DNA from 2 places in the Neobacillus sp. DFD-2R genome. Region 1 is predicted to be linked to the other one. Evidence: a T-box and tRNA genes for the amino acid it is inferred to sense, from the RefSeq annotation. Region 1 holds a T-box; the other holds one or more tRNA genes.

Evidence for each region. The T-box of region 1 lies ahead of thrS (threonine--tRNA ligase). A T-box ahead of a tRNA ligase gene usually reads a tRNA of that ligase, here a tRNA-Thr.
Region 2: it has a tRNA-Thr gene. The T-box ahead of thrS (threonine--tRNA ligase) is inferred to sense a tRNA for this amino acid. The anticodon was not compared.

What each region holds. Positions count from the first base shown of each region.
Region 1 is NZ_CM173228.1:2,700,982-2,707,725, forward strand. It holds gene AC3ANV_RS13525 (DinB family protein) at 128-625, shown strand; gene AC3ANV_RS13530 (VOC family protein) at 697-1,113, shown strand; gene AC3ANV_RS13535 (hypothetical protein) at 1,432-1,722, opposite strand; T-box leader at 2,078-2,307, shown strand; T-box leader at 2,346-2,573, shown strand; T-box leader at 2,612-2,840, shown strand; gene thrS (threonine--tRNA ligase) at 2,894-4,105, shown strand; gene AC3ANV_RS13545 (cupin domain-containing protein) at 4,197-4,541, opposite strand; gene AC3ANV_RS13550 (hypothetical protein) at 4,689-4,880, opposite strand; gene AC3ANV_RS13555 (Imm26 family immunity protein) at 4,926-5,174, opposite strand; gene AC3ANV_RS13560 (hypothetical protein) at 5,259-5,513, opposite strand; gene AC3ANV_RS13565 (DUF4304 domain-containing protein) at 5,638-6,258, opposite strand; gene AC3ANV_RS13570 (Imm44 family immunity protein) at 6,375-6,744, opposite strand, start outside.
Region 2 is NZ_CM173228.1:5,368,883-5,375,626, reverse strand. It holds rRNA gene AC3ANV_RS27050 (16S ribosomal RNA) at 1-1,074, shown strand, start outside; rRNA gene AC3ANV_RS27045 (23S ribosomal RNA) at 1,312-4,250, shown strand; rRNA gene rrf (5S ribosomal RNA) at 4,341-4,456, shown strand; tRNA gene AC3ANV_RS27035 (tRNA-Val) at 4,466-4,541, shown strand; tRNA gene AC3ANV_RS27030 (tRNA-Thr) at 4,547-4,622, shown strand; tRNA gene AC3ANV_RS27025 (tRNA-Lys) at 4,630-4,705, shown strand; tRNA gene AC3ANV_RS27020 (tRNA-Leu) at 4,741-4,825, shown strand; tRNA gene AC3ANV_RS27015 (tRNA-Gly) at 4,861-4,935, shown strand; tRNA gene AC3ANV_RS27010 (tRNA-Leu) at 4,942-5,030, shown strand; tRNA gene AC3ANV_RS27005 (tRNA-Arg) at 5,068-5,144, shown strand; tRNA gene AC3ANV_RS27000 (tRNA-Pro) at 5,153-5,229, shown strand; tRNA gene AC3ANV_RS26995 (tRNA-Ala) at 5,249-5,324, shown strand; rRNA gene AC3ANV_RS26990 (16S ribosomal RNA) at 5,510-6,744, shown strand, end outside.

The DNA of each region.
Region 1 (6,744 bases):
CAAGAATAGCAAAATACCCTTCGAATAATAAGCCTTTGAGAGAGGCGATGGTTAGCTGAACATGATACAATGAATTTGAAAACCTTGTTAAAAAAAGACAAAATTACTAATTTAAGGAGGGGGTGGAATGTTTACATCAGTAAATGATTTCTTAAACGAATGGAAACAAGAAGCAGCTGTTACCCAAAAAGTGCTGGATGTGCTGACGGATGAATCGTTGAATCAGGAGGTTTCTCCAGGATTATACAGCATTGGAAGCCTGGCTTGGCACATTACTGGAGCAGCTTACTACTTTCCTTCACAGGTTGGATTAAAATTTGAGATTCCTGATCTTCAAAAAGAAGCACCGACATCAGCTGCTGAAATCAGCGAGACCTACAAAACAGTAAGTCAGCGGTTAACACAAGCATTTTCTGAACAGGTTTCAGAGGAAAAAATGAACAAAATGGTGAATTTATTTGGAATGGACATGCCAGTTCAAGCTGTTTTCCGTCTGCTAATTCAACATCAGGCTCATCATCGCGGACAATTGACTGTCCTTATGAGACAAGCCGACTTGAAAGTTCCTGGCGTATATGGTCCTAGCAAAGAAGAATGGGAAGCAATGAATGCTCAAAAGAGCTGATATCGTTGATATAAAAAAAGCCGGGGCCTGCCGGTTTTTTGTACAATAATTTCCACAGGAGGTAATAAAAAATGGCATTCACATCCAAAAATATCTTTATCAATTTATCAGTAAAAGACGTGAACAAGTCCACCAATTTTTTTAAGGAGCTAGGTTTTGAGTTCAACCCACAATTCTCCGATGAGACCACATCTTGTATGATCATCAGTGACAACATCTTTGCTATGATAATGATTGAAGAACGTTTCAAAGGATTTAGTAAGAAGGAAATTGTGGATACTACTACTTCTGCCGAAGCAATTCTCAGCTTTTCAGCTGAAAGTCGGGATCAAGTGGATGAGATAGTAAATAAGGCATTGTCATCTGGTGGTAAATCTTTTAGTGAGCCTCAAGATCATGGATTTATGTATATATGGGGGTTTCAGGATTTAGACGGTCATTTATGGGAAGTTGCTTATATAGATGAAAGTGCAATTAATCAAGAATAAACTTTAAGGTTTAAAGTCCAATCAAGTTTAATATTCTAAGGGATGATGCCTTAAAAGGTATCATCTTTTTATTTATTTTTTATCAGATTAGAATATGTGAAGTAATCCAAAACAGGATGGGGGTATGCATGTTAGAAGTATTAAACTTAAATATTGTAATCTTGACATTTCCTTATTGCGGGTGGTGACAGCTTCGCTGGTACTACCCCACTTTAGTGCAATAAGAAAAGCTACCAAAATGACAACTTGATCTGCAACTCTTGCACCCGTTACTTTAAGTGTAATGTTTCACAATCCTAATAAAAAAAGAAATTCGGACTATCTCTTTAAGGTTGCAACATAAAAACTTTGCACTGCAACTAAAATTATAAATACTAATAAGATAAAGAAAGAAATTGACCTCACTTTCTTTTTTAAAATATATTGTTCTATTCCATTTAAAAACATAGATATTGCAAGAATAATTCCTATAAATCCAGAGTAGAAAAAATTCACGGGATATGTCGTAAAAGAAAAAAATACGATAATTAACATTGGGATTGCCAATATTAACTGGGTAATTACAATAGGCTTTACTCTGTTCTTAAAAAAACGGTCACTTAATTTCATATCAGTAGTCTCCAATAAGTAAAAAATTTTAATAATTCCTCTTTATAGAGAATCTTATCATGAACTGTAACTGTAATCTTCATGAAAAATTCCCCAAAGGTTATTACACTAAACTGCCCCTTTAGCACAATAAGAAAACGGGACCGCCGCAGCCATCCCATCCTTAACATAAGCACCCTTTACTTTAAGTGAAATTGTTCACAAGGCATCTTATACTTCACACACCTATTCCTGCGAGGTACATTTTGATTTACAAAAAGTTACTTTACTTATTTTTCGGTGATTTTAGTAATAATAAACTTGACCTTTTCCAGTAATTGTATTAGAATTTTCAACAATAATAATTCACATATCTATTTAAGCAATGAAAAGGACATGAATCATTCTTCGTTTTTTCTTATCAGAGAACAGGGTCATTGGCTGAGAGCCCTGAAGAATAAAGGAATGGTTTACCACCTTGGAGCTATTATAGGGAAAATCAAAGTATCTATAATCGGTAAATCCGTTATCTTTTTGAGCATAAAGCATGCTTGGCAGTATGTTTTATGGAATTAGGGTGGCACCACGACCGCACTCGTCCCTTTTGTTGGGATGGGTGCGTTTTTTATTTTATACAAATTTATATTTAAGCGTTGAAAAGGACATGAATCATTCTTTGTTTTTTCTTATCAGAGAACAGGGTCATTGGCTGAAAGCCCTGAAGAAAAGTGAATGGTTTACCACCTTGGAGCTATTATGGGGAAAATCAAAGTATCTATAATCGGTAAATCCGTTATCTTTTTGAGCATAAGCATGCTTGGCAGTATGTTTTATGGAATTAGGGTGGCACCACGACCGCACTCGTCCCTTTTGTTGGGATGGGTGCGTTTTTTATTTTATACAAATTTATATTTAAGCGTTGAAAAGGACATGAATCATTCTTCGTTTTTTCTTATCAGAGAACAGGGTCATTGGCTGAAAGCCCTGAAGAAAAGTGAATGGTTTACCACCTTGGAGCTATTATGGGGAAAATCAAAGTATCTATAATCGGTAAATCCGTTATCTTTTTGAGCATAAAGCATGCTTGGCAGTATGTTTTATGGAATTAGGGTGGCACCACGACCGCACTCGTCCCTTTTGTTGGGATGGGTGCGGTCTTTTTTTATACAAATTAAAATCAGGAGGAATTAAAATGTCTAATCAATTGGAAGCCGAAAAAAGAAATCATAGAAAGTTAGGTCAAGAATTAGAACTGTTCACTTCATTAGAGGAGGCTCCAGGAATGCCCTTTTTCTTACCAAATGGAATGGTGATTCGCAATGAACTTGAAAATCTATGGAGAAAAAAACACAAAATGGCAGGGTATCAGGAAATTAAAACACCCATTATGATGAAACAGGAACTATGGGAACAATCCGGTCATTGGGATCATTATCATGAAAATATGTACTTCTCCAATGTGGATGAACAAAATTATGCGATTAAGCCAATGAATTGTCCTGGTGCTATATTAATTTTCAACAGTAAACGAAGAAGTTATCGAGAATTACCTATCCGTTTTGCAGAGCTTGGTTTAGTTCACAGGCATGAACTTTCTGGTTCTTTAAATGGACTTTTAAGAGTTCGTTCCTTTACGCAAGACGATGCACATCTATTTGTTCGAGTCGATCAGATTGAATCAGAAATTGATAAAGTTCTTGAGTTAGTTGATGAGTTTTACTCTCACTTTGGTTTTGACTATAAGGTAGAGCTTTCTACTCGACCAGAAGAATATATGGGTTCAGAAGAAATCTGGGATAAGGCTGAATTAGCGTTGGAATCTGTTTTGAAGAATAAAGGGGTTAACTACCAGATTAATCCTGGCGATGGGGCTTTTTATGGTCCGAAAATTGACTTTCATATTTTAGATTCACTCGGAAGAAGCTGGCAATGTGGTACTGTCCAATTGGATTTTCAAATGCCACAAAAGTTTAATTGTGCCTATGTAGGTGAAGATAATAAACTTCATCTTCCTGTTATGATTCATAGAGCCATATTTGGTTCAGTCGAGCGTTTTATGGCAATTTTAATTGAACATTTTGCTGGGGAATTCCCCCTATGGCTGTCACCTGTTCAAGCAAAAATTATACCTATTTCGGAATCACATGTTATTTATGCAAATGAAGTGAAATCGCAGATGCAAGCAGCAGGAATTCGTGTAGAAGTCGATTACAGGTCTGAGAAGATGGGATTGAAGATTAGAGAGGCTGAAACACAAAAGATTCCTTACATGCTTGTTATCGGGGATAAAGAAATAGAAAATCAATCCTTGGCATTAAGAAAGCGAAAAAAAGGAAACATTGGAGTTATGAGTATACAAGAAATTATTGAACGTTTCATTAATGAAATTAACCTAAGTAGATAATTACATTAAAAAAGCCCAAAAGGATTAAATTCCTTTTGGGCTCTCCTTTAAAATCTATCCTTGTTGAACTGACCGTTAAAGAGCAATCAAATTACTCTTCTGTTAATACTCTATCACCTTTATTGGTAGGTTGAGAAATTACCAAAAATTCAACATCCTTATTTGAGTCATTAATCATTTGGTGTGGTGTTAAAGGTGCTATTTCAACTCCCTCTTGAGGGTTCAAAATTACACGTTCACCATTGACTTCTAACGTGGCAGTGCCAGATAAAACAAAGAAAAATTGACGCGCTTGGTTGTGAAAATGCCTTACTTCTGAAGTGTTAACCGGCATCCGTTCGTGAATGACACTTAATTCTTTATTTTTTACTAGATGCCATCCATCACAAATATCTCCCCATATGTAATGTTCTGCGTTTTGTTTACTTATCTTCATACAAAATAACTCCTCTTGTTCTTTTTAATAAATTTTAAATCTCCAGGATATTTAGTACAATTAAATAACCTTATTGAATTAAACTCCACGTTAGCACAAGAAAAAAGCCACCAAGAATGGCAGCTGGATTTTCAACTCTCGCACCCGTTAGCTTAATAACTTTGATTTTGCGACTTGTCTTATGTAGTCCGTACCCCAAATACCTAAAGTAGGATATTTCCCCCATTCCTCTTTTGTTATAGGTCTTATTTCTTCCAACCCTTGCATTAATTTACAATATTCAGGTTGATAGCCTGTTTGTGAACGAAAATAATTAGGTTCAATAAAGTCTAATTCCAATGGACGGTACCCCATTAGCATTCCGTCTAACCCAGTTTCGTAAATTCAATTAATGTGTGCTACTCCTTGAATTAAAGTCTTCGTTCCTGCAATTGCTTTTGAAGTAGGAGGTACATTGTCTGACCAGTCCATCAAACCTGCGAGGAAAGTTTTTGTTGGATCTGCCATATATTTTCCAGTTACTTGAACAACTCTTCCACAAGCAAACTTGCCATTAAGTAAAGGAATTGCCCAAAATTGTCCAGGTATCAATTTTTTATTTGTCTTTGGTTTAAAAGGATATTTAATTCCCATATTTTTACTTCAATATCTATTTTTATTACATTATGTCACGCTTCTTCTTCAACAAACCTGCTTCGTTAGTGGAAGAACGTGTTTTTATATTTCATCACAAAAGCTAACGTCTATTTCAGAACATTGTTCTATTTCGTTATCATAAAAGATATATCCTAATCCTGAAAAAAACTTGTTACTTTTAACCTTGGCAATAACTGTCAATATATCCCCATTGTTAATCTTCTTGTTTGAAATTATTGTCTCAAAATTCTCCCCTATATCATCAACAATGTAATCAAATCCATATGTGCCTTTTACTTTCACATTTTTAGGGTTTTGATAAATTTCTAAAATCATATTTCACACCACCAAATAAATCTTGATTATTGAACTATCCTGCATCCGTTACTTGAATAAGAAAAAGGCTTTACCCCTTCTTGAAGTAAAGCACCCGTTGAGGAAGAAATTGGGAGAGATTAAATCATTTCTTTTCTAAACGTGGTATTTCTATTCCGAACACCGATGCTGCTCTTCTGACTTTCGCTCTATAACTACCAAACTCAGAGGTGTTGTGTAGATTCAAAAAAACTTCCTTTGACTTATTTAGATTCCCTGAATCAGCAAGTAAAGCAGCATAAGCAAAGTTACTTAATATCTCGTGATTTTTTTTCCTTTCGGACATTACACAATTTAAATCTTGGTACTTATGGAAAAACGGCAATATATAAAGTTCAATATGATGGTCTATTTCTAGCATTAATTGTTCCACCGATGTTTGGTGGTTTAAAACATACCAGGGATCTGTTCTTAAGCCTCTTAATTCTGAAATTCTTTTTCTAATAGCACAATCCACTTCTTTAGGGAAAGAGGGAGAGGGTTTATTCCAATCCAGTTCATAGGAAAGTGGGATGAATATTCCTGCGTTAAGGGTAAATTCAACATTCTCTTTTGTATTCCATTTATCTGATTGAACCTCTAAACACCATCCTAATCGATTCAGCGGTTTATAAAAATTTTTACCCTGTTTTTTAAATCCTTCGAGCTTTAATTTCTTATGAATAACTCCTGTAACTATTTCTTTTAACACTTCCTGCATTATCATCTTCTTGAAATCACCTTTTTCAATAAACTCTTATACAATTTTTTCTCTCCTGCAACGTTAAATAAGAAAAAACTGCTGTAAATGGCAGCAGTAATATCTTTAACTATTGCAACACGTTAGTTGAAGAACATCTCATCAATATCAAGTAATTGAAGAATGTCTCTCTCCAATGACAAAGCATCAAAATCTTTTTTTGCTTTCTTTCCCAATGACCTCACACAATCAATTATATTTTTAATTACCAATAATTTCTGTGTATTACTGTCACTATTGATAAATTTTTCGTAATCAATTCTTAGTCTATAATCCGCATCTTTTTCTTTCCTCTTGAATAGCTTTCTTTCCTTAAAAAAACCTGCTTCCTCAAGTTCTGGAGTTACAATGATTGGAATGACACTAATACTGGTTAATTCACTTCCATAATCTTTATTTCTTAGGGGTTTAAGCTTTTCTTCAATATCATTGCGAATCTCACGATATATTTCA
Region 2 (6,744 bases), 2.7 Mb from region 1:
CCGGTACCTTGACGGTACCTAACCAGAAAGCCACGGCTAACTACGTGCCAGCAGCCGCGGTAATACGTAGGTGGCAAGCGTTGTCCGGAATTATTGGGCGTAAAGCGCGCGCAGGCGGTCCTTTAAGTCTGATGTGAAAGCCCACGGCTCAACCGTGGAGGGTCATTGGAAACTGGGGGACTTGAGTGCAGAAGAGGAAAGTGGAATTCCACGTGTAGCGGTGAAATGCGTAGAGATGTGGAGGAACACCAGTGGCGAAGGCGACTTTCTGGTCTGTAACTGACGCTGAGGCGCGAAAGCGTGGGGAGCAAACAGGATTAGATACCCTGGTAGTCCACGCCGTAAACGATGAGTGCTAAGTGTTAGAGGGTTTCCGCCCTTTAGTGCTGCAGCTAACGCATTAAGCACTCCGCCTGGGGAGTACGGCCGCAAGGCTGAAACTCAAAGGAATTGACGGGGGCCCGCACAAGCGGTGGAGCATGTGGTTTAATTCGAAGCAACGCGAAGAACCTTACCAGGTCTTGACATCCTCTGACACCCCTAGAGATAGGGCTTTCCCCTTCGGGGGACAGAGTGACAGGTGGTGCATGGTTGTCGTCAGCTCGTGTCGTGAGATGTTGGGTTAAGTCCCGCAACGAGCGCAACCCTTGATCTTAGTTGCCAGCATTCAGTTGGGCACTCTAAGGTGACTGCCGGTGACAAACCGGAGGAAGGTGGGGATGACGTCAAATCATCATGCCCCTTATGACCTGGGCTACACACGTGCTACAATGGATGGTACAAAGGGCTGCAAAACCGCAAGGTCGAGCCAATCCCATAAAACCATTCTCAGTTCGGATTGTAGGCTGCAACTCGCCTACATGAAGCCGGAATCGCTAGTAATCGCGGATCAGCATGCCGCGGTGAATACGTTCCCGGGCCTTGTACACACCGCCCGTCACACCACGAGAGTTTGTAACACCCGAAGTCGGTGGGGTAACCGTAAGGAGCCAGCCGCCTAAGGTGGGACAGATGATTGGGGTGAAGTCGTAACAAGGTAGCCGTATCGGAAGGTGCGGCTGGATCACCTCCTTTCTAAGGATATATGCCGGACATATGAGCCGGACAAAACAGTTTGTTTGAAACACGTTCTTTGTTTGTTTAGTTTTGAGAGAGCAATTCTCTCGAAGCTTTTTTTATTCGTTCTTTGAAAACTGGATAATCGTAAAGAAGAAGTCAAAGTAAGAACCGAGTTATAGGGAAAAATGCAGTTCAATTTTTCCTTGCCATTTTAGTTTTCTCTCTTATTAAGTAAGAGAAATAAACCTTTTAGGTTAAGTTAGAAAGGGCGCACGGTGAATGCCTTGGCACTAGGAGCCGATGAAGGACGGGACTAACACCGATATGCTTCGGGGAGCTGTAAGTAAGCTTTGATCCGGAGATTTCCGAATGGGGAAACCCGCTGTTCGTAATGGAACAGTATCTTTACCTGAATACATAGGGTATGGAAGGCATACCCGGGGAACTGAAACATCTAAGTACCCGGAGGAAGAGAAAGCAAACGCGATTCCCTGAGTAGCGGCGAGCGAAACGGGACATAGCCCAAACCAAGAGGCTTGCCTCTTGGGGTTGTAGGACACTCAACATGGAGTTACAAAGGAACGGGGTAGATGAAGCGATCTGGAAAGGTCCGTCATAGAAGGTAAAAACCCTGTAGTTGAAACTTCGTTCCCTCCTGAGTGGATCCTGAGTACGGCCGGACACGTGAAATCCGGTCGGAAGCAGGGAGGACCATCTCCCAAGGCTAAATACTCCCTAGTGACCGATAGTGAACCAGTACCGTGAGGGAAAGGTGAAAAGCACCCCGGAAGGGGAGTGAAATAGTTCCTGAAACCGTGTGCCTACAAGTAGTCAGAGCCCGTTTATGGGTGATGGCGTGCCTTTTGTAGAATGAACCGGCGAGTTACGATTACATGCAAGGTTAAGTTGAAGAGACGGAGCCGCAGCGAAAGCGAGTCTGAATAGGGCGAATGAGTATGTGGTCGTAGACCCGAAACCAGGTGATCTACCCATGTCCAGGGTGAAGTCCAGGTAACACTGGATGGAGGCCCGAACCCACGCACGTTGAAAAGTGCGGGGATGAGGTGTGGGTAGCGGAGAAATTCCAATCGAACTTGGAGATAGCTGGTTCTCTCCGAAATAGCTTTAGGGCTAGCCTCACGTAGTAAGAGTCTTGGAGGTAGAGCACTGTTTGGACTAGGGGCCCTCATCGGGTTACCGAATTCAGACAAACTCCGAATGCCAAAGACTTATCCGTGGGAGTCAGACTGCGAGTGATAAGATCCGTAGTCAAAAGGGAAACAGCCCAGACCACCAGCTAAGGTCCCAAAGTATACGTTAAGTGGAAAAGGATGTGGAGTTGCTTAGACAACCAGGATGTTGGCTTAGAAGCAGCCACCATTTAAAGAGTGCGTAATAGCTCACTGGTCGAGTGACTCTGCGCCGAAAATGTACCGGGGCTAAACGTATCACCGAAGCTGTGGATTGACATCGTTGATGTCAGTGGTAGGAGAGCGTTCTAAGGGCGTTGAAGTCAGACCGTAAGGACTGGTGGAGCGCTTAGAAGTGAGAATGCCGGTATGAGTAGCGAAAGATGAGTGAGAATCTCATCCACCGAATGCCTAAGGTTTCCTGAGGAAGGCTCGTCCGCTCAGGGTTAGTCGGGACCTAAGCCGAGGCCGAAAGGCGTAGGCGATGGACAACAGGTTGATATTCCTGTACCACCTCTTTATCGTTTGAGCAACGGGGGGACGCAGGAGGATAGGGTAAGCGCGCTGTTGGATATGCGCGTCTAAGCAGTTAGGCTGCAAGCGAGGCAAATCCCGCTTGCGTGAAGGCTGAGCTGTGACAGCGAGGGAAATTTAGTACCGAAGTTCCTGATTCCACACTGCCAAGAAAAGCCTCTAGCGAGATAAAAGGTGCCCGTACCGCAAACCGACACAGGTAGGCGAGGAGAGAATCCTAAGGTGAGCGAGAGAACTCTCGTTAAGGAACTCGGCAAAATGACCCCGTAACTTCGGGAGAAGGGGTGCTCTTTGGGGTGAATAGCCTCGAAGAGCCGCAGTGAATAGGCCCAGGCGACTGTTTAGCAAAAACACAGGTCTCTGCGAAGCCGCAAGGCGAAGTATAGGGGCTGACGCCTGCCCGGTGCTGGAAGGTTAAGAGGAGGGGTTAGCCTTAAAAGCGAAGCTCTGAATCGAAGCCCCAGTAAACGGCGGCCGTAACTATAACGGTCCTAAGGTAGCGAAATTCCTTGTCGGGTAAGTTCCGACCCGCACGAAAGGCGTAACGATCTGGGCACTGTCTCAACGAGAGACTCGGTGAAATTATAGTACCTGTGAAGATGCAGGTTACCCGCGACAGGACGGAAAGACCCCGTGGAGCTTTACTGTAGCCTGATATTGAATTTTGGTACAGCTTGTACAGGATAGGTAGGAGCCGTAGAAGCCGGAGCGCTAGCTTCGGTGGAGGCGTCGGTGGGATACTACCCTGGCTGTATTGAAATTCTAACCCGCACCCCTCATCGGGGTGGGAGACAGTGTCAGGTGGGCAGTTTGACTGGGGCGGTCGCCTCCTAAAGAGTAACGGAGGCGCCCAAAGGTTCCCTCAGAATGGTTGGAAATCATTCGTAGAGTGTAAAGGCACAAGGGAGCTTGACTGCGAGACCTACAAGTCGAGCAGGGACGAAAGTCGGGCTTAGTGATCCGGTGGTTCCGCATGGAAGGGCCATCGCTCAACGGATAAAAGCTACCCCGGGGATAACAGGCTTATCTCCCCCAAGAGTCCACATCGACGGGGAGGTTTGGCACCTCGATGTCGGCTCATCGCATCCTGGGGCTGTAGTCGGTCCCAAGGGTTGGGCTGTTCGCCCATTAAAGCGGTACGCGAGCTGGGTTCAGAACGTCGTGAGACAGTTCGGTCCCTATCCGTCGTGGGCGCAGGAAATTTGAGAGGAGCTGTCCTTAGTACGAGAGGACCGGGATGGACGCACCGCTGGTGTACCAGTTGTCTTGCCAAAGGCATCGCTGGGTAGCTATGTGCGGACGGGATAAGTGCTGAAAGCATCTAAGCATGAAGCCCCCCTCAAGATGAGATTTCCCATAGCGTCAAGCTAGTAAGAACCCTGAAAGATGATCAGGTTGATAGGTCAGAGGTGGAAGCGCGGTGACGTGTGGAGCTGACTGATACTAATCGTTCGAGGACTTAACCAAGTCATATATATATGAACAAGGTGAACTCGTTTTTACCAAACTTCTTCTGCATTATCCAGTTTTGAGGGAATGAAACCTCAAAGAAAATAGCCTGGCAGCAATGGCGAGAAGGTCACACCCGTTCCCATACCGAACACGGAAGTTAAGCTTCTCAGCGCCGATGGTAGTTGGGACTTTGTCCCTGTGAGAGTAGGACGTTGCCAGGCTTATATTGTGGAGGATTAGCTCAGCTGGGAGAGCATCTGCCTTACAAGCAGAGGGTCGGCGGTTCGAGCCCGTCATCCTCCACCATATATGCCGGTTTAGCTCAATTGGTAGAGCAACTGACTTGTAATCAGTAGGTTGGGGGTTCAAGTCCTCTAGCCGGCACCATTTTTTTGAGCCATTAGCTCAGTTGGTAGAGCATCTGACTTTTAATCAGAGGGTCGAAGGTTCGAGTCCTTCATGGCTCACCAGAGTTTTTTGCGATAGCAAAATAACTTACCATAATGCGGGTGTGGCGGAATTGGCAGACGCACCAGACTTAGGATCTGGCGCCGCAAGGCGTGGGGGTTCGACTCCCTTCACCCGCACCAAAGTTTTTAGGGAAAGCAAAATAACTTACTATAATGCGGAAGTAGTTCAGTGGTAGAACACCACCTTGCCAAGGTGGGGGTCGCGGGTTCGAATCCCGTCTTCCGCTCCAAGCAGTGCCGGGGTGGCGGAACTGGCAGACGCACAGGACTTAAAATCCTGCGGTAGGTGACTACCGTACCGGTTCGATTCCGGTCCTCGGCACCAAAGTTTTTTGCGATAGCAAAATTACTCTCAAAATAATGCGCCCGTAGCTCAATTGGATAGAGCGTCTGACTACGGATCAGAAGGTTATGGGTTCGACTCCTTTCGGGCGCGCCATTATAAATCGGGAAGTAGCTCAGCTTGGTAGAGCACTTGGTTTGGGACCAAGGGGTCGCAGGTTCGAATCCTGTCTTCCCGACCATTCATTTTCAATAACATACGGGGCCTTAGCTCAGCTGGGAGAGCGCCTGCTTTGCACGCAGGAGGTCAGCGGTTCGATCCCGCTAGGCTCCACCAAAAAAAAACAAAAATAATATATTGACAAGGTTGATATACTTTGTTATTATATTAAAGTCGCACTTGCGACATGATATTGTTCTTTGAAAACTAAACAAACAAGACGTGTAAACAAACAATAAACATTAGCAGATCTTTCGTAAGAAAGTGAAGCTAAGCCAACGTAACAAATGAGCTAATCAACTTTCTTGGAGAGTTTGATCCTGGCTCAGGACGAACGCTGGCGGCGTGCCTAATACATGCAAGTCGAGCGAATCTTTAGGAGCTTGCTCCTGAAGGTTAGCGGCGGACGGGTGAGTAACACGTGGGCAACCTGCCTGTAAGACTGGGATAACTTCGGGAAACCGGAGCTAATACCGGATAATCCTTTTCCTCACATGAGGAAAAGCTGAAAGACGGTTTCGGCTGTCACTTACAGATGGGCCCGCGGCGCATTAGCTAGTTGGTGAGGTAACGGCTCACCAAGGCGACGATGCGTAGCCGACCTGAGAGGGTGATCGGCCACACTGGGACTGAGACACGGCCCAGACTCCTACGGGAGGCAGCAGTAGGGAATCTTCCGCAATGGACGAAAGTCTGACGGAGCAACGCCGCGTGAGCGATGAAGGCCTTCGGGTCGTAAAGCTCTGTTGTTAGGGAAGAACAAGTACCGGAGTAACTGCCGGTACCTTGACGGTACCTAACCAGAAAGCCACGGCTAACTACGTGCCAGCAGCCGCGGTAATACGTAGGTGGCAAGCGTTGTCCGGAATTATTGGGCGTAAAGCGCGCGCAGGCGGTCCTTTAAGTCTGATGTGAAAGCCCACGGCTCAACCGTGGAGGGTCATTGGAAACTGGGGGACTTGAGTGCAGAAGAGGAAAGTGGAATTCCACGTGTAGCGGTGAAATGCGTAGAGATGTGGAGGAACACCAGTGGCGAAGGCGACTTTCTGGTCTGTAACTGACGCTGAGGCGCGAAAGCGTGGGGAGCAAACAGGATTAGATACCCTGGTAGTCCACGCCGTAAACGATGAGTGCTAAGTGTTAGAGGGTTTCCGCCCTTTAGTGCTGCAGCTAACGCATTAAGCACTCCGCCTGGGGAGTACGGCCGCAAGGCTGAAACTCAAAGGAATTGACGGGGGCCCGCACAAGCGGTGGAGCATGTGGTTTAATTCGAAGCAACGCGAAGAACCTTACCAGGTCTTGACATCCTCTGACACCCCTAGAGATAGGGCTTTCCCCTTCGGGGGACAGAGTGACAGGTGGTGCATGGTTGTCGTCAGCTCGTGTCGTGAGATGTTGGGTTAAGTCCCGCAACGAGCGCAACCCTTGATCTTAGTTGCCAGCATTCAGTTGGGCACTCTAAGGTGACTGCCGGTGACAAACCGGAGGAAGGTGGGGATGACGTCAAATCATCATGCCCCTTATGACCTGGGCTACA